DNA from 3 places in the Clostridium sp. CM042 genome. Region 2 is predicted to be linked to each of the others. Evidence: predicted binding sites of a transcription regulator. Region 2 holds the regulator's gene; each other region holds the start of a gene.
What was found. The regulator NrdR, encoded in region 2, represses ribonucleotide reductase genes. The targets are predictions, from matches to a motif close to CACNANATNTNGTG.
Positions count from the first base shown of each region.

Region 1 (10,319 bases), 970 kb from region 2:
TATACACAAAAGAAAATTAATTCTTGTCACTTATGAGGATTTAATTCTATTTGATTATATATTTGCCAATTTTTTTTTATAATAGTATACTTATATGGTAAATATTATAGATTATAAGTATATGTTTATACTTTTAAGGACATTTCTGTTGATATAACCAAAAATTCAAACTATTTGAGGTGAGAAAAACGAAAAGATTACTGAATATGTTTTGGACTTTCTTTAAAATAGGAGCTTTTACCTTTGGCGGAGGTTATGCAATGATACCACTCATTGAGACTGAAGTTGTAAGTAAAAAACATTGGCTTTCAAAAGAAGATTTCATGGATATAATTGTTATTTCCCAAACCTTTCCTGGAGCTTTAGCAGTTAATAGTAGTATATTTATTGGTTATAGAATTAGCGGCCTACTTGGCGCTATCATTGGGCTTCTAGGTGTGATTTTACCTTCATTTTTCATAATATTATGCATTGCCGTTTTCTTTATGCAATTTAGAAGTTATTATTATGTTGATTTAGTTTTCAAAGGCATCTCTGCTGCAGTACCAGTTCTTATACTCATAGCTGTAGTAAGCTTATCCAAATCTTTAAAGAAAAGCTATGTAAATCTTATTATAATTTTAATTTCTCTGGTAAGTATATTATTTTTTAATGTGCATCCTGTTATAGTTATACTTTTATCTGGTTTGTACGGGATTATATTTCTTGGAAAGAAGGTGAAGTAAATGTCTATTTTAATTAAAATTTACCTATCCTTCTTTAAAATAGGTGCCTTTAGCTTTGGTGGAGGCTATGCTATGCTTCCACTTATCAAAAGAGAAATTGTATCCACTAATAATTGGATTACCTTTAAAGAGTTTGTTGATATTATTGGTATATCACAAATGACTCCGGGACCTATAGCAATAAATTCAGCTACTTTTGTAGGTTATAAAGTTTCTGGAGTACTCGGTGCTATTTCTGCAACCCTAGGTGTAGTTTCATTTTCTTTTATCTTAGTTTCCATAGCTAATCACTATATTTTAAAATTTAAGGAATCCTATATAATGAAGGCTGCACTATCCGGTATGAGGCCTGCACTAATTGGCCTTATAATCTCTGTATTCTTATCCATGGGAAGGGAATCATATAAAGATATTAAAAGTATAATAATTGGAATTATAATTTTAGGAATATTATTAACTAATAAACTCCATCCAATTTTAGTAATAATAATTTCAGGGATATTAGGTATTGTATTTTATTTTTAATAAATTAAACTGTAACAACATACACTATAGTCGAGGTGGTATTCATGTTTTTTAACAAACCTATAGATGAAGTACTAAAAGAATTAGATTCCAATCCAATAACAGGACTTTCCCAAAAAGAAACAGAACTAAAAAGAGAAAAATTCGGACTAAATCAGTTAGAAACTAAAAAGCCTAAAACTCTAATATCTATGTTTTTTTCTCAATTAAATGATATTTTAATTTACATTTTAATTGCAGCTGCCGTAATTTCTGCCCTCCTTGGTGAAACAAGTGATGCAATTATAATTGCTATTGTAATTGTTATTAATGCTACAGTAGGAATTATTCAAGAGTCAAAAGCTGAAAAAGCTCTTGATGCATTAAAAAAATTATCTACGCCCAAGGCTGTAGTTAGACGCGATGGACAGTTGAAAGAAATTCCATCGCAGGAAGTTGTGCCTGGCGATATTATAATTATTGACGCAGGAAGATATGTTCCTTGCGATTTACGCCTTATTGAAACTGCTAATTTAAAAATTGAAGAATCTACACTTACAGGAGAGTCTGTGCCAGTAGATAAAGATGCTTCCCTAGTCTTAACTGGCGATAATATCCCACTAGGTGATCAAAAGAATATGCTCTTCATGTCTACACTCGCAACTTATGGTAGAGGTATAGGCATCGCTGTATCTACTGGAATGAATACTCAAATAGGTAAAATTGCTAAAATGTTAGATGAAAAAGTAGACGACCAGACCCCCTTACAAAAAAAACTGGCTGAACTTGGCAAGTACCTAGGAATAGGCGCCCTACTCATATGTGCTCTTATGTTTATAGTAGGCGTTCTTCAAAAAAGAGATATTTTTGAAATGTTACTTACGTCGATCAGTTTAGCTGTTGCTGCGATACCTGAGGGTCTTCCTGCTATAGTCACTATAGTACTTGCTATGGGTGTTCAAAAAATGATAAAAAAGAATGCCATTGTACGTAAATTACCCGCAGTTGAAACTTTAGGTTCAGTAAACATTATATGTTCAGACAAGACAGGAACATTAACTCAAAATAAAATGACTGTAACAAAATTCTATGCAGATGGTCTCTTAGGCAATATAGACACTTTAAACATTAATGACAATGAGCATAAGCTCTTACTTGAAAATCTTATTTTATGTAATGATGCTACGTACTCTGAAAGTTCAAAAACTGGTGACCCCACTGAAATTGCTTTACTAGTAGCTGGGGTAAACTACAATATATTTAAAGACGACTTAGAAAAAAACCATAAAAGAATTGATGAGATTCCTTTTGAATCAGATAGAAAATTAATGACTACTGTAAATAAATATGAAAATGAATATTACGTAATGACAAAAGGGGCTATTGATAATCTGTTAAAACTATGTACTAAAGCCTGTATTAAAGGCAATATAATAGAAATTACTCCAGTCATAAAAAAAGAGATATTAGATGTGTCTAATAAAATGTCTGATGATGCTTTAAGAGTTCTAGGTGCAGCTTATAAAATTCTTCCAACTTCTCATGTGGATATTGATTCTTTAGAAAGTAATTTAATACTTATTGGCATGGTAGGTATGATAGATCCACCTAGACTGGAAGTTAAGGATTCTATTTCTGAGTGTACGAATTCCGGAATAAAAACTGTAATGATAACCGGGGACCATCAAAACACAGCTTTTGCTATAGCCAAAGACCTTAATATTACTAAAGATTCTCTAGCAGTTATGTCTGGCTCTGAGCTTGATAAACTTTCGGATGTTGAACTAAGTAGTAAAATTGATAATATAAGGGTATTCGCAAGAGTGTCCCCAGAACATAAAGTAAAAATTATAAAGGCTCTTAAATCCAAAGGAAACATTGTATCAATGACCGGTGATGGAGTAAATGACGCACCATCTTTGAAAATGGCAGATATAGGTGTAGCCATGGGTATAACTGGTACTGATGTATCTAAAGGTGCTGCTGATATGATATTAATAGACGATAACTTTTCAACAATTGTTTCTGCTATAAAGGAAGGAAGAAACATATTCACGAATATCAAGAAAACTGTAGTATTTCTTATTTCCTGCAATGCTGGAGAAATTATAGCGTTATTTCTTGCAATACTTTTAGGTTGGGCATCGCCACTTAGACCTATCCATATATTGTGGGTTAACTTAATTACAGATACGCTTCCAGCTTTAGCTTTAGGTGTAGATCCTGGTGACCCTGACGTAATGAAATATAAACCACGTAACCAAAATGATAGTTTATTTAAAGGTGCAACATTAAGTTTACTTCTTAACGGATTGTTAATCGGTGTAGTAACTTTAACAGCATTCATAGTAGGTGCAAAATATTATAGTGGAACAACTAATTTATTCCCACTATTCCCTAAAAACATTTCACAAGATGCTTTAAGGCATGCGCAAACTATGGCCTTTGTAGTACTTAGTGTTTCTCAGCTTGTTCATTCTTTAAATATGAGAAATGAAAAAAAATCCATATTCCAAATAGGTTTATTTTCAAACAAATATTTAATTGGGGCTATAGTTCTTGGTATACTGCTACAAGATTTGATAATAACTATTCCACCTCTAGCAAATGCTTTTAGTGTTCATGCTTTAAGTTTAGCAGATTGGGGTATCGTTACTATTCTAGCCTTAATGCCATTACTCTTTAATGAAATCACAAAAATATTTAAACGTAGCTCATCTAATGTATAAGTCACATTAAATAGTAAAAGGCTGATGAATTAATTCATCAGCCTTTTACTATTTTATAAAAATCTAATTATTTCAATTTAGTACCTTCTTCATCTTGAACAATTAGGTTACTTTTCATAAGGCCACCCAATGCCCTTTTAAAGGCGTTTTTGCTGGTTTTAAATGTTTTCTTTATATCATCTGGAGAACTTTTATCATTATATGGCATAAAGCCATCGTAACTCTTTAAATATTCTAATATTTGTTCCTCAACTACATCTCTTTCTTCTAGTCTTGGCTTTCTTGCTGTTACGTCCATTTTGCCATCTTCATAATATTTTTTCACTCGTACACTTAGTCTATCTCCTGGAATTATACTCGTATAATTCTCATTTCTTAGAATAACCGCTCTATAAATATCATCAATAGCTATCATTACGGTACCATTAGTCTGAATTCCGTATACTGTTCCTTCCACTTCATCATCAATATCATATGAATCTGTATCATATAAATATTTATCAATAAAAGTAGTGGCCGCTATTCTTCCAGTCTTATCTAAATATATATAGAAAAGATATTTTTTACCTGTTTCTAATTTGTAATTTTCTTCCTTAAAAGGAACTAATACGTCTCTTTCTAACCCGATTTGTACAAAACTCCCTATTGTAGTCATGTCAATTACCTTAAGGTAAGCTAAATCACCAACCTTTGCAAGAGGTTTTTTCAAAGTTGAAATTAACCTATCACTTGAGTCTCTATATACGAAGGCTTCAACTTCATCATCAATATTAAGTGCTCTACCTAAAGTGCTTTTCATTGGCAATAATATGTCATCACTAGTGTTTTCTGTCTCAGCGCCCAAATAGTACCCAAATTCTGCTCGTCGTACTACTTTTAAATTATTAAATTCTCCTATGTTTATCATTTACTATCTCCTACCTTTTTTAAACTTTTGACCAATCTATATATTTGTTAAATTTATCAACATATTGTACTGAATATTTTCTATGAACATATATTTATATTTCTGCTCATCCGTTATCTTTCCTATTCCATTTAATCTTATCATTTTTTGCACTCCATAACAATCTAAATTAAGGTATGATTATTCATTTATTTGTTTTGTACTATATTTCATTGAAAGCTCTACATAATGCTGAGCTGATTTTTTTAATCCTTCTTTTTCTTCTGTAGTTAGTTCACGAATGACCTTTGCCGGCACTCCCATACAAAGAACCCCGGTGGGTATTTTCTTGCCTTGAGTGACTAAGCTACCAGCGCCGATTATAGTATACTCCCCTATTTCAGCTCCATTTAGTATAGTGCTTCCCATTCCAATTAGAGTATAACTTGAAACTTTACAACCATGTATTATAGCATTATGTCCTATAGTTACATAATCTCCAATATTAACTGAAAATTCATCATCATTATGTACTGTACAATTGTCTTGAATATTTGTATATGCACCTATAGACAAAGAATTCAAATCACCTCTTAATACAGCTCCAAACCAAATGTTACTGTACTCTCCTATAGATACATTTCCTATAACGTCTGCACTGCTAGCAATATAAGAATGTTTATGTACATTAGGTATTTTTCCATTAAATTGATGTATCATAATTTCATCATCACCTCTTCCAAAATAATAAATAATATATATATATTTATTATACCCCTTTTTTATATAAATTTGCCGTTTATTCGTCATATTGTTGGTTAATATTTAATGTTGATTTTCATTTGATTTTATTATATAATACCATCTGTAGTAATAAACTTTTCTCAAATTACTACATATGGTATTACACTATTTTAACACATAATATTAAACTAGATAATCAAGAAAATTTTTTAGTGTAGTAATATAGACCATACAGAAGTATGTTTTACATAATTTAGATTTAATCTTAATTATTATGCAACTAATAGGAGGTGAATATACTAGCTTTTTAAGCTAGTATTAATTATGGCGGAGATAAAAAATTTAATCAAAAGATTTTACACAACGGAATTAGAAAAAGATAAAACTATTACTGTTTTTGATTTATTTAAATGGAAAAAGGTAAATGTTTTTTTAAAAGACCATAAAACTAATAAAGTACTTCTAGATATGAAGGATTTAGAATTTCCAGAGCATTACTCACAAAATTCTTGCGATATTATTGCTTCAAAATATTTCAGGAAATCTGGTGTTAATAATAAACAAGGTTATGAAGATAGTATGAAAATGGTAGCTCATAGGCTTGTTAATTTTTGGTGTGAATCCTTGACTGATGAGACCATTATTAAATCTCAAGAGGAAAAAAGCATTATTTATGATGAATTAATATATGCATTTTTAAATCAAATGTTTGCACCAAATTCTCCTCAATGGTTTAATACAGGCCTTAACCTATCCTATGGTATAAAAGGCGAATCCTTAAATAATTTTTATTATGATGAAAAAGAAAAGATGCTAGTTAAAAGCGAAGATGCTTATACAAGGACTCAAGCTTCAGCTTGTTTCATTCTCTCAATCCAAGATAAACTACTTGGCAATCATTCAATCTCTGAGCAGTATGTAACAGAGACTAAATTATTTAAAGGTGGCTCTGGCACCGGAACTAACTTCTCCTCCATAAGAGGTATAGGTGAAAGATTATCTAGTGGTGGTGTTTCATCAGGTCTTATGAGCTTTTTAAGAGGACTTGACAGAAATGCTGGAGCTATAAAATCTGGTGGAACTACAAGACGTGCTGCTAAGATGTTATGCCTTGATATCAATCATCCTGAAATAATGGAGTTTATGACTTGGAAAGCTAAAGAAGAAGATAAAGTACGTGCTCTTACTAAAATGGGTTATGATGGTAGCTTTGAAGGAGAGGCTTATGAGACTGTGTCTGGCCAAAACGGAAACAACTCCATAAGATTCTCAGATGAATTTATGATGAAAGTTGATACCTTATCAAAAAGTCCTAATCAGACTATTACTCTTAAAGGAAGATGTGATTCCTCAGTTGATGAAGAAATAAGTGTTAAGAAGCTATGGGATACCTTTAACAACGCTGCTTGGCAATGCGCTGACCCGGCTCCCCAGTTTGATGACACCTTTAATGCATGGCATACTTGCCCTGGTGGAGAAGATGGAGTAGTTAATGCTAAACATAATAGAATTAATTCGACTAATCCTTGTGGAGAATATGCTTTTTTAGATGATACATCTTGTAATTTAGCTTCTATTAATATTTATAAATTTTATGATGCTTTGACTAAGAAATTTGATGTAGATGGATATGTCCATCTAATAGGACTTACTCAATTAGTCCTTGAATCCTCCATTCATTGGGGCCAGTTTCCAACTGAAGATATAGCAAGGAAAAGTTATTTATTTAGAACCACAGGCCTTGGGCTTTCAAATTTAGCTTCTTTATTTATGGTAATGGGCTATGCCTATGACTCAGAAGATGCTAGAAATATAGCTGCATCTCTTAGTGGAATAATGACTGCACAGGCTTATTATGTTTCATCACTACTTGCAAAAGAACTAGCCCCTTTTGAAAAATATGAAATCAACAAAAAATATATGCAAATAGTTATAAGAAATCATGCAAGAGCTGCTGGAGCTCTAAATAGTAAATACGAACATTTAAATTATGATCCTATAAAAGTTAACCATGATATTTTAAGTAATGATTCCCTAGGGAATATAAGTGAAACCTTAAAAAACTGTTGGTCAAAAGTACTAAGCAGTGGTGAAAAATATGGTTTTAGAAATGCTCAAGTTACAGTTTTAGCTCCTACTGGTACTATTTCTTTTGCAATGGATTGTGGTGCAACCTCAGTAGAGCCATATTTTAGCCATTTTATTTATAAAAAATTATCTGGTGGTGGATTTATGACCATCGTAAACCCTGTAATTAAAGATTCATTGGATAATCTTGGATATTCCGAAATTGAAACAAATGATATTCTTGATTATATTCTAAGAAAAGAAAAGGTTGATGAAAACGGCTTTGAATATGAAAAAATTATTGATGGGAAAATCGAGGGTGCTCCCCATTTAAAGGTAGAACATTTGCCTATATTCGATACAGCAAACAAATGTGGTAGTGGAAAAAGATATATTTCATTTATGGGACATGTTCTCATGATGGCAGCAATAACGCCTTTGATATCAGGTTCTATATCAAAGACTGTAAATTTACCTAAAAATGCTACTATAGGAGACTTTAAAGAAGTAATATTAACTTCTTGGAGGCTAGGCGTGAAAGGAATCTCCTTATATAGAGATGGTTCAAAGGCAAGTCAACCTTTAAACACTACTTTATCTGTTGATAAAGAACTGTTACTTGAGGATTTATCATATGATGATCTTTTAAAGAAAGCAAAGTCATTACAAGAAACTTCAAATCAATCTACAAGAGAAAAGCCAATTGGGATACGTTATGGAACCACTCATCCTGCTCAAATTGATGATGTAAAAGTCTATACTACGGTAAACAGGCGTTCAAATGGAGAAATTTCTGAAATATATATAACTACAGATAGGGAAGGTACTATTATTACTGGATTGTTGAATTCTCTTTCGAAGGCAATTTCAGTAATGCTTCAGCATCATGTACCTGCGGAAGCTATTTCTAAAATGCTTCGCGGACAAAAATTTGAACCTTACGGCTTTGTACAAAAGCATCCTTATATTAAATCTGTTTCTTCTATATCTGATTTAATTAGTAAGATTATTGATATAGAACTAGGAGATTATAGTAGATGTCAAATTAAACCTGAAAATTACGGCAACACTAATATACCTAAAAATCCACTAATGCCTGATGAGACTGAAATTTCAACTGGCCTAGCAGAAGCTGAGAATGTTCTCTCCCCTACTAACATAAGCACAGGCACTATCCAAGGAGAAAGATTATACTCTGAAACCTGCTCTCATTGTTCAAGTACTAGGCTTGTTAGAAACGGTACTTGTAAAGTTTGCCTTGAATGTGGAACTACTACTGGATGTAGTTAACCGCGTCAAATCAAAATTTCACAATAGTACAAATACAATTAACTTATGTTATAAGACACTTAAGTTGTGTTCTGAAACAATTAATTTATGCTTTAATACAATCAGGTTACGTTCTATAAAAAAAATATGAAATCACTATTTATAATTTAAAAATAAATAGTGATTTTTTTATTTATTGCCGTTTTAAAATTTGTAGCAATTATAATTGTTCTAGAAATAAGTGATCCCAATGCCCATTTTTCTTTTTCAGAGAATAAACCTACAACTACTAGGATTGATCCATATATTTAAAAGAATAATAAAAACTTCTGAACATTTAAAAACATTCAAAAGGAGTACAATTTCCCTATGGGAAATTTGTACTCCTTTTTATTACTTTTTATTACTTTTTGTTACTTTTTGTTATTTTTATTCCTATTAGGTTTAGCCTTCGGCCTAATTACTATATCGTCCTTATTATCTTTTTTAGCATCAGTCTTTCCAGAACTTATGCTTGTTGAATTTTTTTTAAAAATACTTGTATTTTTTAAAAAACCTGATAAATCCGTAAACCATAAAATCATAATAGCAGATATTCCAGTCATTATATAGTAAACTGCATGATTTATAATATTAGGCCATATGAGCACAGGAACCACATATATTGCCATAGCTAATAAAAGCACTATCCACTTGTTAATATTTATCTTATCTAGTACATAATTTTTTAAAACATTATATATTACAATGACAATAATTGCAAATGCCACAACGCTAAGTATTTGTATTAAGATATTCATATTTTATCCCTCCCTTTTCTATAGATAGTGTTTAACTATCTTTCTATAAATAAATGTATACTATACATTATCAAACATATTTTAATATATATCAATAGCTTATGCATTAATTTATCTATTTATATTTGTATTAAAAAAAGTTTATGTTAAACAATTATTATATAATGCGATAAAGTGTTTTCTATGCTCATATCTTTATTAATGAGACAGTTATACAGGAATATCAGGCTCTCAGTTACTTGGGGTGTTTTTTAAAACCTTATTAAATTGGAGGCGATATTATGATTATCTGCTTTATAGGATCAGGGAAGGTAATCCACTGTGAAATACATGGTGAAATAATTTTTTTTTTTAATTTAGTAATAATTTTTTTAAAATTGTAAACAATAATACTAAGACTTATGAAAGAGGAGATGTTTACAATGAAAGCATTAGATGGTACTGCATTAGTATTAGTTATTATAGGCGCTATAAATTGGGGACTAATTGGATTTTTCAAATTTGACCTAGTATCAAGCCTATTTGGTACTGGAACAGCATTTACGAGAATTATTTTCGCTCTAGTAGGTTTATGCGGTCTATACTCTTTATCTTT
Region 1 covers NZ_CM143646.1:1,677,435-1,687,753, forward strand. The annotation lists gene ACWJJ7_RS07945 (chromate transporter) at 207-725, shown strand; gene ACWJJ7_RS07950 (chromate transporter) at 726-1,250, shown strand; gene ACWJJ7_RS07955 (cation-translocating P-type ATPase) at 1,295-3,958, shown strand; gene ACWJJ7_RS07960 (CvfB family protein) at 4,026-4,865, opposite strand; gene ACWJJ7_RS07965 (gamma carbonic anhydrase family protein) at 5,046-5,564, opposite strand; gene ACWJJ7_RS07970 (vitamin B12-dependent ribonucleotide reductase) at 5,913-8,945, shown strand; gene ACWJJ7_RS07975 (hypothetical protein) at 9,338-9,724, opposite strand; gene ACWJJ7_RS07980 (DUF378 domain-containing protein) at 10,147-10,319, shown strand, end outside.
Region 1: ACWJJ7_RS07970 (vitamin B12-dependent ribonucleotide reductase) is a predicted target of NrdR. The motif match lies at 5,735-5,748, and genes of this name have one in related genera.

Region 2 (10,319 bases):
TCAGTAAAACTTCAGGTTCTACAGCCAAAGTTCTAGCTATGCATAAACGTTGCTGTTGTCCACCAGATAATCCTAGTGCACTCTTTTTAAGCCTATCTTTTACTTCATTCCAAAGTGCAGCTCCCTTTAAACTATTCTCTACAACTTTATCAAGCTGTTTCTTATTAGTTAGACCATGAATTCTGGGTCCATAAGCCACATTATCGTATATTGACATAGGGAAAGGATTAGGCTTTTGGAATACCATTCCTATTTTTTTTCTTAAATCTATAACATCATAATCTGATTTGTATATATTTTTATTTTCGTAAAATACTTCTCCATCTATTTTAACAGCATCTATTAAATCATTCATTCTGTTTATAGTACGTAAAAATGTCGATTTACCACAACCTGATGGTCCTATAAGTGCAGTAACCGAATTTTTCTCTATATTTATGTTTACATTTTTTAGTGCTTGAACGTTCCCATAATATAGATTTAAATTCTTTGCTATAACAATTCCCATATTGTACCCTCCTTATTTACTTCCTGTATGAAATTCATATAATTTTTTCCCAATTATTCTTGCAGATACGTTAAATATAAGCACTGCAATTATTAAAACTGCTGAAGCTCCATTTGCTATCTTAGTAGCATCAGGTACCATTCCTTCAGAATTTAACTTCCATATATATACAGACAAGGTTTCAGCAGGCCTTAATAAACTATAAGCTGAAGCTTTACTGGTTAAACTTAAATTAGTAAAATTTAAAGTTGGTGCACTCATACCTGCAGTATACAGTAATGCCGCTGCTTCTCCAAATATTCTTCCCGATGCTAGTATAACACCTGTTAGAATTTGAGGCATTGCAGATGGCAATATAACATTTTTAATAGTCTGCCATCTAGTTGCACCTAATCCTAAGCTTGCTTCTTTAACACCAAAAGAAGCGGCTTTAATAGCGTTTTCACTAACTCTAGTAAGTCCTGGTAGATTTATTATAGTTATAGCTAATGCTCCAGAAATAAGAGAATATCCCCATCCTGACATATTAACAAACACTAAAAGTCCAAATAGGCCAACTACTATAGATGGTAGCGATGCCATAGTTTCAATACTCAATCTAATAACATTTAATAGCTTGCCTTCTTTTGCGTATTCAGCTAAATATATTCCAGCCCCTACACCTAGTGGTATTGTAATTATAAGTGTTACTACAAGCAGATGCAACGAGTTATATAATTGACGTCCAATCCCTCCACCGGCTTCACCAATTTTTGGTTCACCAAATATAAAGTTTAAATTCAATGACTGTCTTCCATTATATAGTATATAACCTATGAGGCTTACGAGTAAAAGAATTACTAAAGCAGAAATTATATATAAAACTATGGTTGCTAATTTATCTTTAACTTTAGAACTCATTATACCTCACCTCTTTTCCCAAGTTTTCTAATTATAAGTATAAATACAAAGGATATTATTAGTAATAATAGTGCCATTGACCATAACGCATCATTCCAAGCTGTACCATATATTGTATTTGCCATATCCATAGTAAGTATGCTTGTTAATGTAGATGTAGTTCCGAGTAACCCCTTAGGGAATGTAACTGAGTTTCCTATAACCATTTGCACTGCTAGTGCTTCTCCAAATGCTCTTGAAACTCCGAGTACTATTCCTGTTAATATTCCACTTTTAGCTGCTGGAATAATTACTTTAATTATAGTTTGCCATCTAGTTGCTCCAAGGCCATAAGATGCCTCTATATAATCTTTGGGTATGGTTTTTATAGCATCGGACGCAATACTTGTGATTGTTGGTAAAATCATTACGCTTATAACTAATACTCCTGCAAGCAAACTAAAACCAATTCCTCCGAACCAAAGCTTAATAATAGGTACTAAAACACTTACACCTATCCAACCATAAACAACTGAAGGTATTCCCACAAATAACTCTATGGCAGGTTGAAGAACCTTTGTGCCAATTTTTGGTGAAATTACATTCATAAACACTGCTAAAGCTACCCCTATTGGTGCACTTACTAGCACTGCAAGAAAAGACACTGCTGAAGACCCAAGAATAAATATCAAAGTTCCAAATTGAGGAGATAAAAATTCTCCACCCCCCTCCGGATTCCAATTTCCAGAGAATATAAAGTGAAATATTGAGTATCCGTGCTTTATAAAGGTATTTAAACCTTTAGTCGTTAGGAAAAATATGATTGAAAAAGTAAGAATAACTATAACAGCACCACAAACTGTTGCAAATCCACGTCCTAAATATTCATTTTTAAGTTTTAAATATATTTTTTTCATATCATTTTTTTTCATATCAATCTACCTCAAAAAAATTATTTTAACGACATTTATGAAGTCGTTAATGTTACAACTGAGAATGTTATGTTTTAATGTAAAATAAAGACTGGTTTTACCCAGCCCTTAAAAGACTTTACTCTCTCGTAGCCTTCATATCTGCCATTGGAATATATCCTAATTTTGTTATTCCTGCTTTCATTTCATCACTTACCATATAATCCAAGTATGCTTTTGTTATTTCTTTAGGTTCACCTTTGGTGTACATATGTTCATATGCCCAAATTTTATATTTATCTGTGATTATATTTTGTGCATTTGGTTCAACACCATCAATTTTTAATATGGTTAATCCTTCTTTGTTAACTGTATCAGCGAAATAGGATAATGCTAAGTAACTTATTGCTCCGTCCGTTTGTTTAACTGATTGTTTAACTTGCCCACTTGAATCCTGAGTTAAACCAGTTGCTTCTTCCTTCTTATCCAAACCAAATTCTTTAAATGTTACTCTAGTCCCTGAAGATTTTGGTCTATTTATAACAGTGATTTTCATGTCAGCTCCGCCAACTTCTTTCCAGTTTTTTATCTTACCTGTAAATATGTCTATTAATTGCGCCTTTGTTAAAGATTCAACCTTAGATTTTGGATTTGTTACTGCTGCAATTCCTATAACACATACCTTATTATCTTTTAATGCAGCTGCGTCAATTCCTTCTTTATCTTTTGCATATATATCTGAATTCCCTATTTCTGCACTACCCTCCAATACTAATTTAAGTCCGGTACCACTTCCACCACCTTGAACATTTACAGTTGCTTCCGGGTTTTTATCTAGGAAACCTTTAGCAGCTAATTCAGCCAAAGGCTGAAGTGCAGTTGATCCTGCCGCTGTTATTGACCCTGATAATTCAGATTTTTTAAATTCAGTTTTAGGCGAAGTTTTACTTGAACAACCCGTGAAAATGCCTGCTGTCATTGCAACTGCTAGTGCAGCCACCATCAATTTCAAGTTATTTCTTTTCATTGATAATTCCCCCGTTCATTTATTTAGATTGTTTTATTAACTATTCATTACACTTATAATATTATACCCTGAAAGTTAACTTTGTATTAAGCCAAAGTTAACTAAAGTTTAGCTAATGTTAATTAAACTTTACAATGAATAAAAATAAAGCTATCACGATAATTAAAATGGATCCTATATGATAGACACTAAAAAAGTCTATTCATATGGGATTTTTTTTTGTACAATTAAATTAGAAAGGTTGTGAGCATTATGAGTAAAAAAGTATTTACTAATGAACAAATTTTAGCGCTCTCAAAAAACAGATATATTAAACGAGTTAGTGAAAAAGGAATTACATATACAGATGAGTTCAAATCCTTATTTGTAGCTGAGCATATAATGGGGAAATTATCGTCTCAGATTTTTCAAGATGCAGGGTTCGATATAGAAACACTTGGTAATACTAGAATCAAGTCTTCTAGTAAGAGGTGGCGCAAGGCTTATAAGGAATCTGGCGAATTAGGCCTTAGAGATACTAGAAAATTCAGCAGTGGACGCCCACTTAAACGTGAATTAACCCTAGAAGAAATAATCACAAGAAAAGATGCTGAGATTGAATACTGGAAGGCAGAAGCAGAACTATTAAAAAAAATCGAGCTGCAAGAAAGGCAGGTGAAAAACGGTAGTTTAAGGATCTCTTCAATTTTTGCACTTATTCAGAACATTCTCTCTAAATCTAAATATAAAAATATGATTAGACATCTATGTGGTGTAATTGGAGTATCAAGATCAGGTTATTATAATTACCTAAAATCAGAATCTACACGTAATATTCGAGAACAAAGAGATTTACAATTAAGGAAAATAGTTCTTAAGGCATTTGAACATAGGGGTTACAAGAAGGGTTCACGTTCTATTAAGATGGTACTCGAGCAAGAGTTCAATTTAATTATTAATAGAAAATGTATTCAAAGAATTATGCGTAAATATAATATCAAATGTCCAATTAGGAAAGCAAATCCTTATCGTAGGATGATGAAAGCAACTCGAGAACATACTGTTGTACCAAATCTTTTAAATAGAAAATTCAAACAGGACATAGCTGGAAAGGTTTTGTTAACGGATATCACTTATATGCCATATGGAGCTTCTTGTATGGCTTATTTATCAACAATTAAAGATGCTTCTACAAACGAAATACTTTCATACCACCTGTCTAAGCGCATTACATTAGATATTGCAACGGAAACGATTGAAAGATTAATTAGACGTCATAAGAAATTATTGACTTCAGAATCGTTTATACATTCTGATCAAGGGGCTCATTATACCAGTCCCAAATTTCAAAAACTACTTAAAAAATATAAACTTGGACAGTCAATGTCTAGAAGAGGAAACTGTTGGGACAATGCCCCACAAGAATCATTTTTTGGTCATATGAAGGATGAGATTGACTATAAAAGTTGTGATACATTTACTGATTTACAGAATCTAATTGATAATTATATGGATTATTATAACAACTATAGATATCAATGGGGATTAAAAAAGTTGACTCCTGTACAATACAGAAATCAACTTTTAGTTGCATAGTCTTTTTTAAATGTCCTTGACATAGGATCCATTTTAAATAACGCGATAGCTTTATTTTTATTTAACGTACGGAATTTCAACTATAAATTTACTACCTAATCCTAGCTGACTTTCCACATATATTTTTCCATTTAATTTAAGTACTATATGCTTAACAATAGCAAGTCCTAATCCTGTGCCACCTTTTGATCTAGAACGAGCCTTATCCACTCTGTAAAACCTCTCAAATATGCGTGGAATTTGTTCTTTAGCTATTCCAAACCCAGTGTCCTTAACCCATAGAATGCATCTATCATCTTTGCTCTCCATTCCAATACTAACACTATCTCCTGTTTCTGAGTAGTTTATTGCATTATCTACTAAGTTAATTAACATTTGTTTAAACCTATCAGCATCACCTATTATTGCTTTTACGTCCTGCTGCTCAACTGATAACTGGATTCCTTTTAATTCTGCTATGTTTTTCATTAAGTTGTAGACATCTTCTACAATTTTATTAATGTCAATTTTTTCATTTTTAATTTCCTTTTGTTGTTCTATATGTGAAAGTGTTAAAATATCTGTACTTAATCTAGTTAATCTTTCAGCTTCTTCATTGATTATATTTAAAAATTTTTCCTTTGTGTCAGCATCATCAACATATTTTAGAGTTTCTGCAAACCCTTTAATAGATGTTAAAGGTGTTTTAAGTTCATGAGAAACATTAGCAACGAATTGTGTTCTCATATTTTCCAATTGTTTCACTTCTGTAATATCTTGAACAACTGCCACAGTGCCTATATGTTCGCTTCTGTTAATTATATCTGTAGTTTTTATTCTAAGCTCTCTTTCTTGTGGCCAAACTATCTTTATTTCTTTATAATCATTATCACTTTGGTGGAAGATATTTTCTAATTCAAAATCCCTTATATTATCCAGGAGATTTTGTCCTATAATATCTTTAGTAATTCCAAATGTTTTTTTAGCATATGGATTAATCATTATAACTTTATTTTTTCTATCTACAGCAATGACTCCACTATCCATACTTTGCAAAATAGCCTCTAGCCTGTTTTGCTTGTCTGTAACTTCATTCAATGTAGACTCTAGTTTATCCGCCATCTCATTAAAATTCTTAGCTAGTTGTCCTATTTCACCATCTGATAATATCCTAGCTCTTCTATGAAATTCGCCCTTACTAATTCTTGAAGTAATAAAAATCAAGTCGGTAATTGGTTTTACTATAATATGGGATAGTTTTAGAGAAAACCAAATTGACATTATTGCTGAAAAAATTATGGCTAAGATGTAAAGCTTAAAATATTTACTACCTAATCCATTTACAATTTCAAGAGGCATAGAACTTCTAATAATAAATCCATCACCAAAAGTAGTTGCAAAATACATCATATTATGATCAGTAGATTTACTATATCTCACTGTAAATCCACTGCCACTTTTTCTTGCGTCTATTATTTCTTGCCTATCATTATGGTTATCCATAGTTTCCCCGCTTACATTTGAATCATAAATAACTTTACCATTCTTATCAACGTAGGTAACTCTTAGCTGCGAACTTTCTAAGTTCTCCATAAAAAATTTCTTAGGGTCTCTTAAATTATTACTTTGCAATAATCTAATAATCATATTGTTATTCATTTGAAGCTTCCCTTTTAAATTCTGCTGGTATTCATAATTAAAAATAGACGTGAATAATGCAGTTACTACCACAAATATAAAAATCACAGTGCTTAACAAATATATAAGTAATTTTTTTTTCATAATTACTCTCCAAAATTAAATCTATATCCTATGCCCCTAATAGTCTGGATATACATTGGATTTTTATCATCTTCTTCGATTTTTTGCCTTAAATGTCTTATATGAACGTCAACAGTTCTTGTTTCTCCTAAGTATTCATAACCCCATATTTTATCTAATAAAAAGTCTCTAGTCATAACTCTTCCTTTATTCTTTATCAAGATTTCCAGTAGTTCGAATTCCTTTAATGTTAAATCAATTTTGATTTCACCTTTAATAACCTCGTGCTTACCAAAATCAATATTCAAATTTCCAACACTAAAAGACTTTTCAACTGCTTGCATATTGATTCTTCTAAGTATAGCTTTGATTCTTGCTACTAACTCCCTTACTGAGAATGGCTTTGTAATATAATCGTCTGCCCCTAGCTCAAGTCCTACTATTTTATCTATTTCTTCTGCTTTTGCTGTTATCATTATTATTGGCATATTTGACATAGTTGAATCTTTTCTAATTTCCTTACACACATCTAAGCCATCCATTCCAGGTAACATTAAATCTAGTAACATCAATTGCGGCAATTGTTCTTTAGCAAGTTTTATAGCATCTATACCATTGTCAGCACACATAACTTTATAACCATTCTTCTCCAAATTAAATTTGATTAACTCTTGTATATGTTCCTCATCATCCACCACTAATATTTTTTCTTCAGCCATGTTAATCCCTCCATATTCCAGCGTTAGTTTATTGTTTTTAATAAACAATAATACATTTTCTTTTGTTTATTATTATTAGTCTTAATATTACTATAAATATCTTCACTAGTAAACTGTTCTATTACTTACCTGCTAGTTTCATAGCATCAGTCTCCAATATGTGCCCCCATGTACCCCTAATATATTTAGCTCTTCAGCCATAATTTTCTCGTAGTTTTAAAAAAATTATAATTTCTAAAAAAAAATGCCTAAAGGCATTTTCATTCCTTAGACATTAATTTTCTTATCTCTTCCATGAATGTATTAATATCTTTGAATTGCCTATAAACTGAAGCAAACCTCACATAAGATACCTCATCTACATTTTTTAATATGCTCATAATGATTTCTCCTATATAATCAGATTTCACTTCTGTAAGCATTTCATTATTTAACTGTTTTTCTACTTCATCACAAATAGCTTCAATTTGTTTTCTTGATACCGGTCTCTTTTGGCATGCCTTCATAAGACCATTTAATATTTTCGTTCTATCAAAATATTCTCTATTAAAATCTTTCTTTATTACTAAGATAGGTACATCTTCCACTTTTTCATATGTAGTATATCGCTTAAAACAACTTAGACACTCTCTTCTTCTTCTAGTTGCAATATTATCATCTGTTGATCTAGAGTCAACTACTTTACTTTCTTCACAGCTGCAATATGGACATTTCAATGGCCTTCACGTCCTTTTCATAGTATAGTTAGCAAATATACTAACATTATACACTTTTTCCTATTCGTTTTCCATATTTACATCACTACCATCTACAAGGATAACATCCACCCCAATTTTCTTTACTTTTTCCCAAGGTATCTCAACACTATTATTTTTATTGAACCAAGATGACTTTTGGGTTGGCATTAGGATTGAAATAATTCTATATTCTTCACAATCAACTTTTAAATCTTTGATATATCCCATTTTTGAGCCTGAATTTATATCTATAATTTCCATCTGTCTTAAATTATTTATTGCAAACATTAAACTTTCCATTTTATTCACCCCCACTAAGTTTTCGTAAAACCGGTTTTTAAAACAGCTAGTCACTATTCAATTCTATTTTTAGAGTCCTAGCACTTTATATTATTCATATTCATAAGTTATTAAAAATATTATTTATAATTAGAACATTTCTTTATTTATTTCATTTTGACTAATATTTAATTTTGAAATAAGAGCTTTTATAGTTGGTTTCTAAAATATAATTATAAAAAGGGTCCTACTGGAGGCCCCTACACCATTTTATTAATTTCTTTTTGTAATCTTTTTATTATTCTTTTTTCAAGCCTTGAGATATAAGATTGTGATATTCCGAGTATATCAGCCACTTCCTTTTGTGTTTTTTCTATGGTTCCGTTTAAGCCAAATCTTAATTGAACAATTTCTTTTTCTCTTGAATTTAAACGTTGCATAGCAAGCCAAAGCAATTGTTTATCTACATCCTCTTCAATAATATTGTAAACCACATCGTTGTCCGTTCCAATAATGTCTGAGAGTAACAATTCATTACCGTCCCAATCAACATTTAGGGGCTCGTAAAGAGAAATTTCTGTTTTAATTTTACTATTTCGCCTAAGATACATTAAAATTTCATTCTCAATACATCTTGAAGCATATGTAGCTAGCTTAATGTTCTTTTCAGGATCAAAAGTATTAACTGCTTTTATAAGCCCTATGGTTCCTACAGAAATTAAATCTTCAACATTTAAACCTGTATTCTCAAACTTCCTTGCTATATATACTACCAGTCTTAAATTTCTTTCAATTAAGGTAGCTCTCACCTGCTTATCTCCTGTATCTAATTTAACTACTAACTCATACTCTTCATCTTTAGTTAAAGGAGGTGGTAATGCATCATTCCCTCCTATATAAAACAAATTGTTTGAAAATATTTTGAATTTAGCAAATAACTTGTTTAACATCACTTTAAAATTGAACATAATTTCCTCCCCATCTCTATTATTAGCACATAGTAATCATTTCTATTAACCCTACTAACTAAGTATACCTCTAGACATAAGAGCGTTATAGTCATTATCTTTGCTTAATTTATACTCACAAAAGGCTATAATTACATCTCTTGTTTCAATATTTTTTTTATCAATATGAATATTAATATACTGTGGTTTAAACCCTATGAGTCTTCCGTTAGTTCCATTCACTACATTATAAGGAATAAAATAGGTATTATTTTTTTCTAGCAAAATTTCGCTTAAAATATCCCGTTCAACAATTAATACAGGTAAATTGGTAGCAGGTTCACGAAGCTCATTTCCAGTATCTAAAAATGCCTTAATAGTTTTTTTATAGCTTTTATTTATTATATCAACAGTGTATATAAGTGTTGATATTTTTTTTCTATCCTTAATAAAAATCATGATCCTGTATATCAATATATAAATTATCATTACTGAAAGCATTAATTTTTCGTAAGGAAAATTTATTATGATTATATCAAATGACATATCTTTACTATTATTCATTTGTATAAATAAACACATTCCGGCTAAAAGTATTGAATATAATATAAATATTAAAGAAGCCTTAATATTAAATAAAATATTTTTTTCTCTAAAAACAATTAAAATCATTACAACGGGTACTAATATTTTAAAAGGTAAATATGTTAGATATTTGAGCTTTGGATACACTACTGTTAAAACATATAAGCTACCTACAAAGCTTGATACACACATCCACATAAACTTTACTCTTTTTCTTAATATTTGAACTGTAACATGCAATATGAATAGATTAACTATAAAATTCACTAATATAAGGACATCTATATATACTATCACTTGCTCTTCCTCCTTTAAAAATATTATATAACTTATTCAATCAAAATTTTGTCATTTTTTACAACATTTTTTTATTTTTATTCTTCTATAAAACATCATTTTTTCCCATATTATG
Region 2 covers NZ_CM143646.1:711,739-722,057, forward strand. The annotation lists gene pstB (phosphate ABC transporter ATP-binding protein PstB) at 1-508, opposite strand, end outside; gene pstA (phosphate ABC transporter permease PstA) at 521-1,408, opposite strand; gene pstC (phosphate ABC transporter permease subunit PstC) at 1,408-2,319, opposite strand; gene ACWJJ7_RS03390 (phosphate ABC transporter substrate-binding protein) at 2,438-3,325, opposite strand; gene ACWJJ7_RS03395 (IS3 family transposase) at 3,578-4,900, shown strand; gene pnpS (two-component system histidine kinase PnpS) at 4,958-6,661, opposite strand; gene ACWJJ7_RS03405 (response regulator) at 6,664-7,359, opposite strand; gene nrdR (transcriptional regulator NrdR) at 7,620-8,075, opposite strand; gene ACWJJ7_RS03415 (YlmC/YmxH family sporulation protein) at 8,136-8,396, opposite strand; gene sigE (RNA polymerase sporulation sigma factor SigE) at 8,636-9,343, opposite strand; gene spoIIGA (sigma-E processing peptidase SpoIIGA) at 9,398-10,204, opposite strand.

Region 3 (10,319 bases), 1.6 Mb from region 2:
TATAGCATAGGTAGATTTTTAATAGAATATTTAAGAGATGACCCTAGAGGCAGTGTATCTATATTCTCCACATCTCAATTCATTAGTCTATTTATTGTAATTATTGGAATTCTAATATTTAATTTTAAAAGAATAAAAGAAACTTTGTGGAAATAATATTTGAGGAATTAGCTAGGGGGATAACAAATGATTAAAAATAAAAACAAGCTCATTATATTTTGCTTTATAATTATATCTTCATTTATATTTACTGGATGTAAAAGCTTTAATGAAATTAAAGTAAAGCTTGGAGTGAAAAATGTTGATTTTGAGTACATTAATCAGGGAAGAATTAAAAAAATAATAATACAAAGTACTAGAGATAAAAGCTTTAGATTTGTGGTTACGGATGAGATAGCTATAAAAGATTTGTATGAAATTTTATCTTCAGCTAAGGAAGTTAATGAAAAATCAACACTAGAGGCTGATTATATTTTTGAAATGTATGAAGGTGTCGATAAAGTCCATAAATTTAGTTATATAGCGGGACTTGATAAAAAAGATGGAGCTAATTTATATAGTGCAGATAAAAGTTATATTGTATCTAAAAGGATCGACAATGATATCATAGAAAACTTTTGGAATATTAGAAAGCCTATAGATTTTGAAACTGTATATTATGATTCGATTTTAAAGGTATTAGATAAGTATATAAAGGATGATGATAAAAGCAAAAAAATACTTGTCGATATAAATGAAGATAATGAAGTAGCTAAATTTATACTATCAACTGATTTAGAATCATTTAAAAGTAAGCTGTTAAATGATTTTAATGCACTATTAGTAAAAGATAAAAATACAGGATATGATAAGTTAATAAGTGTTAAAACGGAAGGATACAAAGCAACTATATACAAATCCTCTGTGACTATTAAGAATAAATCAAATGAGAACGAAAAAAAATATTACGTAGTAGCGAAATATGATAAAGGGGTATGGAAGAGTGAAACTTTTGAAGATAAAAAACCTAATGGATTTTAATAATATTCCAAAAAATAATAAAAAACTGTATTTGTAGAATAAATACAGTTTTTTATTATTAAAAATTTTGTTAAATCATCTTCTGTTAAGTGACTCTAATGACTTCAGAAGGAGATTTATACTCCCGCTTAAGTTTTTTCTTTGTTATAGACTGTGTCCAACCCTCTTATAGAAGAGCGAGACTTTCCTTCAGAAATGTCGTTAAAGAAAATTTATCATTGTATCGTTAAGCATATTAGTAGGAGCATCAATATTTAAATCGATAGTATCTCCTATTTTTGAATTTTTAGGTAAACGAGAAACACTTACGTTTATACTAGTCCCATTTAAAAAATTTATAAAAGCATCAGTATTGCTCATATCTATTATTTTTCCAAACATTATAAAAACATCCTTTCATAATATATAAACTATATTTATAATAGTTTTAGCAAAGAATACTATTATATTCATGAAAGTGATAATATTTTTATGAATAATATAAAATAAAATAGATTTGCGTGCGAGATATTATGGCTTATATTATTAATAAACTAAAACCACCTATCACAAAGTGATAGGTGGTTTATCTATAATTAATGATATATTATAGATTAGATTTTGAATTATAATCTAGTAACGTTTGAAGCTTGAGGGCCTCTAGCGCCAGTAGTTATTTCGAATTGAACTTGTTGTCCTTCTTCTAAAGATTTATATCCGTCTCCTTGAATAGCTGAAAAATGTACGAATACATCTTCTTCTCCTTCTACGGATAAGAAACCAAACCCTTTTTCTGAATTAAACCATTTAACTGTACCTGTTTTCATATAACTTTCCTCCTGAATAAAAAAATTTGTAACATTTGTAACATAACTATTATAATACTACACTTTGGTGGATTTTTAAATAGTTTTTTGAAAAAAATAATATTATTTATGTATTTATACTATTTTTTTACTGAAACATATTTATACACAGTTTATTTTATAAAAATATCTTCACCTACAACACTTTATTATTTATAATAGTTTTTAATTTAAATTGTATATATATAGTTTGGCTTTTAATATATTTTTTATACTATTTTATTTTTAAAGTTTTTAGCAGGAGGATATTATCAAAATTCAGTGGATAGGTTAACTAATTATGTTAATAAGGTGATAACTATAAAAAATCAAAGGATATCGAGGTAACTAAAAATTAATTGCCTGTATTATATGATAGAAGTTAATTTACAAATTGATATAAATTTTTTACTAGAGTATAATAAGCAAAGTACAAGATATTGTGTTCGGGAGGTTCGAAATATGCTACATGTTGCCAAAAGAGATGGACGAGAGGTTCAATTCAATTCAATAAAAATTACAAATGCCATAAAGGGAGCGATGGATGAGATCGCTTTTAATTTAAAAGAAAGTGAAGTTATAGAGCTAACTCAAAAGGTCATAGAAAAAATTGAGGATTTGGAGAAACAGCAACTAACTGTTGAAGAAATACAGAATATTGTTGAAGGTACACTTTTAGAAAATGGTCATAAGGCTATTGGAGTAGCTTTTTCTAATTATAGACGCGAACGTAACAAGATTAGAGCAATAAAATCAGACCTTATGAAAGCTATAGAAAAAATAGGAGTAGAGACAGATAGAGATAATGCTAATGTGGGTAATAACTTTAGTTCTAAGTTACTTAGAATTGCTAGTGAATCTAACAAATGGCATAATTTATCTATGATGCCTAAGCATTTAGCAAAAGTACATGAAAATGGTGACGTATATTACCATGATCTAGATAGTTATAATTTAACTGTGAATTGTTTGCATATACCAACAAGAGAAGTTTTAGAAAGAGGATTTAATACGGGATACGGATATATAAGAAAAGCAAAAAGGATAGAGTCTGCAGCAGAACTTTCATGCATTTTACTTCAATCAACGCAGAATGATATGTTTGGAGGTCAATCACATCCGGATTTTGACAATGACATGGCAGCATTCATAGAATATACAAGGCAAGAAATTAGACAAGAAATTAGAGAGCTTGGTGTAGATGAGGACAAAATTTGCGAATTTGCGGAACGTAAATTAAGAAGAGCTGTAGAACAATCTATGCAAGGTATAGTATATAACCTAAATACAATGCATAGCAGAGCGGGGTCACAAGTACCTTTTAGTTCAATGAATATTGGAATACCAGAATCTAAAGATGCAGCACTCGTATGTGAAATATTTTTAATTGAATACGAAAAAGGACTTGGAAAAGGAGAACAACCTGTATTTCCAAACATAATTTTTAGAGTTAAAAAAGGTGTCAATAGAGAAAAGACCGATCCATATCACTACTTATATAAGCTTGCTTGTCGCGTTGCTAGTAGGAGAATGAATCCTACCTTTATGAATTTGGATTCTGATTTTAATAAATTTTACTATGATCAAGGGATTACGCCGGCTACTATGGGATGTCGTACTTATGTTTGTTCTAATGTAAATGGAGAGGCAGGAACAAAAGGGAGAGGAAATATTGCTCCAGTAACTTTAAATCTTCCTAGACTTGGTATATTAGCTAAGGAAGACGTAGATAAGTTTTATAAATTACTTGATAGTAAGTTAGAACTTTCTAGAGAAGCACTTATGCATAGATATGATGTGTTAAAAAAATTAAGGGTTAAGGATTTACCTTTTGTAGCAGGTCAAGGTCTTATGGTAGGTAGTGAAGGGTTATCGCCTGAGGATTCCATAGAACCTATTTTAAAGAATGGATCATGGTGTATTGGTTTCATAGGGCTTGCAGAAACGTTAGTAGCCCTAACTGGAAAACATCATGGAGAATGCGAGGACACCAGAAAATTAGGGGTTGAAATAATATCCTATATAAGAAAGTATACTGACAAGCTAATAGAGGAAACTAAGCTTAATTGGAGTACTTATGCTACGCCGGCTGAAGGATTAAGTGGTAGATTTATACTTCAAGACAAGGCTGTATTTGGTGAAATTCAAGGGGTTACTGATAAAGAATATTATACGAATAGTTATCATATTCCAGTAGGGTATTCAATATCAATTAAGGAAAAAATAGATATTGAAGCGCCTTATCATAAATTATGCAATGGTGGACATATTAGTTATATAGAACTTGACGATTATCCAACAGAAGAAATTATAATGGACATATTAGATTATGCATATAAGCAAACGAACATTAGTTATATGGGCATAAATTTCCATATAAGATATTGTAAAGACTGTGGAACATATCTCCAAAGTGGAGCGCATAAATGCAGCGAATGTGGAAGTCATAATATACAAGGGATTTCAAGAGTAACAGGTTACTTAAGTTTGGATGAGAGATTTGGTAGTGGGAAGACAGCAGAGAGAGCAGATAGAATATCTCATACTGCGGGTCATGCATCTACATATTAAAAATAAACTAAGTACGATAAAAATAATGGTCAATTGTATTAAGCAATTGCCCATTATTTTCATGTTGCTTATTTTATAAAAGGTGAGGGATTGAATGAAACTTCAAATAGGTGGGTTTTTAGACAATTCATTAGTTAATGGAGACGGACTTAGATCTGTAATTTTTGTGTCTGGCTGCATGCATAACTGTGAAAGTTGCCAAAATGAGTTTATGCAAGATTTTAATTATGGGGAGTCTACTTCAATAGATGATATTGCGCAAAAAATAAAGAATAATATTCCCATAATAAAAGGGGTTACCTTTTCAGGAGGAGAACCTTTTGAGAGTGCGGTAGCTTTATCGAAATTGTCAGAGAAATTAAGGGTCCAGGGATTAAATATTTGGTGTTATAGTGGATACACTTTTGAAGAGCTAATACATATCGGAGATAGCGATAAACTAAGGCTACTAAGCTGTATTGACATACTTATTGATGGTAAATTTGATAAAGAATTAAAGGTAGGCGCTAGTAAGTATACTGGATCCTCTAATCAGAGAATCATTGATGTTCAAAAAAGTATTTTAGAAAATCAAATTGTATTATGGAATAAATAAATATAAAATTCATTATTAATAATTTGATCCAATGTGAAATTAAAAAGGAAAGTCCACCACTTATTTTTAAATGGTGGGCTTTTCTTTCTAAATATAGTTTAATATTTTGACAGACATGGATTCTTTTATTTCATCATTAATAACTAAAGTATTACTATCTATTTTTGAGGCGTTTTTCATATACATAAGAAATGTTTCTACTCCCTCTAATGGAAGCGATAGTCGTGAAGTTTTATAGTGCATAGGTATAACTATTTTGGGGGTCATTTTTTTAGTAACTTCCGACGCTTTCTTGCCATCAATTGTATAATTACCCCCTACTGGGATAAACAATATATCTACATCTCCAATGGAGGCCATATCATCATTTGAAAGAGTGTGGCCTAGATCTCCTAAGTGACATAAGGAATACCCGTCCATTCTAAAAGTGAATATTATATTATCGCCACGTTTTGCACCTTTATTTTTGTCGTGATAAGAAGGGGTACCTTTTATAGGTATATCATGTGAAGTGGACATACCAATTTTATCTATAATTTCATAATTACCCTTTAGCTCTTTGATATAATTATGATCAAAATGTTGATGACTTATAGTTACAATATCTGGACTACCTTTATAAATATCATACCCCGCAGTATTGTCAAATGGATCTGTTAAAAGCTTCACACCTTTTGAATCTTCCAAAAGAAAGCATGAATGACCTAACCAAGTTATTTTCATGTAAATTCTCCTTTTGTTAAATCTTTTCTCTTTGTTATGGTATGTAACTCCCACTTATAGAAGTGGGAGACTTTCCTTCTGAAATGTCGTTAAAATTAATATATTGTGTAGTAAAAGAATATTTTATACGTTGTTTATAATTCGTAATATATAATTTTGTTTTTTTATTAAATATCTAACAAATTCTTTTTATAGTTAGAATAATAAAGCCTGAGCTCTTCCATTTGTGCATCTAATTGTATTTGTAATGATGAAAGTTCCTCATAGTTTTCAAGTTTAGAAGCTTCTTTTATTTTAGTAAATAGGCTTTTCTTAGAATAAGTATCCTTCATAAGAGAATGTCTAAGATCATTAATTTTTTGCCAATTTGCTAAATCTAAATCTAAAGCCTTTTCAACAGTATGAATCATTTTAGATTTTCGAATTTCTTCTGCATAATTGTTTAATAATCTATTATTTATTTCAGTAACCCATCTAGTGGTTATTGCCATTTTAAAACTATTTATTATGCTAGTAGTAAATACATTGGAAGCTGTAAGGACCCTAACTTTTTCAGGATATTCTTCTAATGTACGAACATTTTCATAAACAGTTTTAGGTGCTTTTCCAAAATATTTTCCGCGCTCTTCTTCTGTATAGAATTCAAATACATCTTCTTCACTTCTGTAAGCTCTATCTTTTTCTAAATAATCACTGTCGTCTCCTGGTGCTTTAGATAATTCTTTCAAAAGGTCATCTTCAGATTTATTGTTCTTTATTGCATATACAATTCCATCGAGCATTGTCATATATAGAGTAGATAAAGCTAAGTAGGCATTAGTATGTGGACATGGAGATCTAAGCTCAAATCTTGTAGCAAGGGGATTATCAAGGTCTCTTATTAATGCCAAAAGTATAGATCTGTTTCTCGACGGAATATCTACACTGTGACCAAGTGAAGTTACTATGCAAATAGGAGCCTCAAAACCAACTTTTAATCTTCTTAAAGCATCATTTGTTGAGGAAACAAATGGATTTATTACTTCATAATTTTTAAGTACGCCCATCACGGAAGCATAACCTAAAGTGCTTAAAAAATGTTTTTCTTTTGAATTGAATAAGTTAACTCTCTTTCCATTTTTTAATTTTACAGCTACTCCAACATGAATATGTTCACCGCTTCCAGCCACATCATGTACAGGCTTTGCTAGAAAATTAACATCTAGACCGTTAAGTCTGAAAGTTTCTTTTACTAAATTTCTGATAAATAGCTCATTATCTGCACATTGAAGAGCGTTTGAAAACTTCCAATCTAATTCAAGTTGTTCCATAATATGTGTTAGAGTACCAGCTTCACCTATTTGAGCTTTTACTCCACCAACTTCTTTATGGCCCATTTCAGGCTCAAAACCATACTCTTCCATTAGAAGAAGCGTTTGCTCGAGAGCTGTTCGAACATTTCCTTTAGTTTTACTCCAATATTGTTCTTTTAGTACTTGAGAAGTAGATAGTTCTTCTATATCAGCCTTATCATTAGGTGTTTTTACCCAAAATTCTAACTCAGTGGCAGAAGTGAGCATTAGCTCATCAATATCTTTATATTCAAAATCAAAAGAATTTAAAGATGATGGATTTTCTTTGAATAAATTAAGAAGGGTTGTTTTAAAGCATTCAACGGATCTTTTTAAGATCGATCTTGAATCCACTGGGAGATTATCATGTAATAATACACATGGAATTTTTAATGTACCTATAGGTGATTCTGTTTCAGCATCAATGTTTTCGTAATTGTAGTCGACGTACCAATTACAGTCAAAATCTGCTAGCATGTCTAATTTAGCATTGTTTAGAGTAGCAATACCTGGCAATACTACAGATGAACCATCAGTCTGAATAGCACCGCTTGCGAAACCACTAATATCATTTAAGAATATGTGCATTGGAATTCTCTCGTCGGTGTCATTACCGGATAAGTCAATACCAACTAGTGAAACGAACTTCACCTCAGAGTGTGCAAGTAAAATTTCTTTAATTTCTTTTTCAGAATGATTTTCTTTAGGAATTACATAAATTAATTTTTTCAAAATAATATTCCTCCTTTAAAGTATATATTTAAATTGCCTGTAACAAGACTATCACATATAGTAATAGTAGAGAACTTTTTTTTATACAACAAAATTTTATTTATAAATAAAATGATTTTATTATAAAAATGAAAGTATGTCAATGAGAAAACGTCATTAATTGCGATTAATTACAAAATGATGGCGTTATTTTGCAAGTTGTTATAGATGCAAATTCATTTATGATTTCAAATCATAACAAAGTTTTTTTAACTAGTATTATATCACATACATCTGTGAAAAGGTGATATTTAAATAATCAAAGTAGTTATTGAAGACTCAGTGGAATAGTATTCCCAAAATATAAAGATATAGGCTTTATAACATAAATTTAAATCTTTAGATATAGACCTCTTTTTTTCATGGTAAATAAAAGAGAATTTAAAAAGAAATTGACAATAAAAATTCATTATAATATAATGATAAGAAGTTCATAGTAATTATTGATTATGACTAATAAAAAGCTTTGATTAGGAAAAGTATTTAAGCAAGTAACTTACAGAGAATGGGCCAGGTTGAGAACCCATAGTGAAGGTTTAAAGAAAATCACCTAGGAGCTGAGAGCTGAATGTTTAGTAAGCTTATCCGTATTTCTGCGTTAAAGAATAAGGTATTATTGTACTTGAATTATATTTATTATATAGGTGGCATAACGAATTTAACTTCGTCCTATTTAGGGTGGGGTTTTTTTATATTTAAAAGTATTGCAGCATCGAAGATTAGAACAGTACCGAAGGTGATGATTTAACGACATTTCAGAAGGAAAGTTCCCCACATACAAATAGTAATTATTAAATGAAATAGGGAAAGGAGTTTTATTATGTATAAGAAAAATGATGCCTCAAAAAGTTTTATGGATATAGAAAAAGATGTGCTTAAGCTTTGGAAAGAAAAAGATATTATTCAAAAGAATTTTGACTTAAATGAGGGAGGAGGGCCCTTTACTTTTTATGATGGTCCACCAACAGCTAATGGAAAGCCGCACATAGGGCACGTTTTAACAAGAGTTATGAAGGATTTAATTCCAAGATATAAGGTAATGAAGGGGTACAAAGTGCTTAGAAAAGCAGGTTGGGATACTCACGGGTTACCGGTAGAACTTGAAATAGAAAAAAAACTTGGAATTGATGGTAAACCTGGAATAGAAGCATATGGAGTAGAGAAATTTGTAAAAGAATGTAAGGATAGTGTCTTTAACTATGTTAATATGTGGGAAGAAATGTCGGATAGGGTAGGATACTGGGTAGATATGGAGAATCCATATGTAACTTATCATAATAATTATATTGAATCAGTTTGGTGGGCATTAAAGCAAATGTGGGATAAGGATCTATTATACAAAGGTCATAAGGTAATGCCTTATTGTCCAAGATGCGGAACATCACTATCTTCTCATGAAGTAGCTCAAGGATATAAGGATGTAAAAGAAATGTCAGCATATGTAAAGTTTAAAATAAAAGGTGAAGAAAAATCTTTACTTGTTTGGACTACAACTCCTTGGACTCTTCCAAGCAATGTAGCACTTGCAGTAAACAAAAAATATGATTATGTTGAAGTAATCCAAGAAGGTGAGACTTTAATACTTTCAAGAGACTTATTAAGTAAACTCGAGGGAGAGTATGAGGTAGTACGTGAATTTAAAGGGGAAGCTCTAATAGGTCTTGAATATGAGCAAATGTTTGATTTCTATACACCAGAAGGAAAAGCCTTCTATATAGTACACGGAGATTTCGTAACTCTCTCAGATGGTACAGGGATAGTCCATATTGCTCCGGCTTATGGTGAAGATGATAATTTGCTTTCTAAAAAATACGATTTACCACTTATTAATTTAGTTGATGTAGAAGGGAAATTTGTAGATTGTGTTGCTCCATGGAAGGGCATTTTTGTTAAAGATGCTGATGCTAAGATATTAGAATATTTAAAAGAAAACAATGTTTTATATAAAGCAGAGAAATTTGAACACTCATACCCACACTGTTGGAGATGTGATACACCACTTTTATATTATCCAAGAGAAAGCTGGTTTGTAAGAATGTCTTCAATAAGAGACAAACTTATAGAAAATAACAATAAGGTGAATTGGATGCCGGACAATGTACGAACAGGTAGAATGGGTAAATTCCTTGAAGGCGTTATAGATTGGAGTATAAGTAGAACAAGGTACTGGGGAACTCCACTTCCAATATGGGAATGTGAATGCGGACATCGCGAACTTATAGGAAGTATAGCAGAACTTAATGAAAAAGGAAAAGATGTTCCTGAAGGAATAGAACTTCATAAACCATATATAGATAAAGTACATTTAAAGTGTCCAAAATGCGGAAAATCTATGGATAGGGTAGAAGAAGTTATAGATTGCTGGTTTGATTCAGGTTCAATGCCATTTGCGCAACATCACTATCCATTTGAAAATAAAGAACTATTTGAAGCTAATTTTCCAGCTCAATTTATTTCAGAGGCAGTAGATCAAACAAGAGGATG
Region 3 covers NZ_CM143646.1:2,296,942-2,307,260, reverse strand. The annotation lists gene ACWJJ7_RS10905 (prolipoprotein diacylglyceryl transferase) at 1-156, shown strand, start outside; gene ACWJJ7_RS10900 (hypothetical protein) at 187-1,020, shown strand; gene ACWJJ7_RS10895 (hypothetical protein) at 1,222-1,401, opposite strand; gene ACWJJ7_RS10890 (cold-shock protein) at 1,626-1,826, opposite strand; gene nrdD (anaerobic ribonucleoside-triphosphate reductase) at 2,307-4,415, shown strand; gene nrdG (anaerobic ribonucleoside-triphosphate reductase activating protein) at 4,510-5,010, shown strand; gene ACWJJ7_RS10875 (MBL fold metallo-hydrolase) at 5,098-5,733, opposite strand; gene ACWJJ7_RS10870 (type I glutamate--ammonia ligase) at 5,901-7,799, opposite strand; T-box leader at 8,293-8,510, shown strand; gene ileS (isoleucine--tRNA ligase) at 8,656-10,319, shown strand, end outside.
Region 3: nrdD (anaerobic ribonucleoside-triphosphate reductase) is a predicted target of NrdR. The motif match lies at 2,276-2,289, and genes of this name have one in related genera.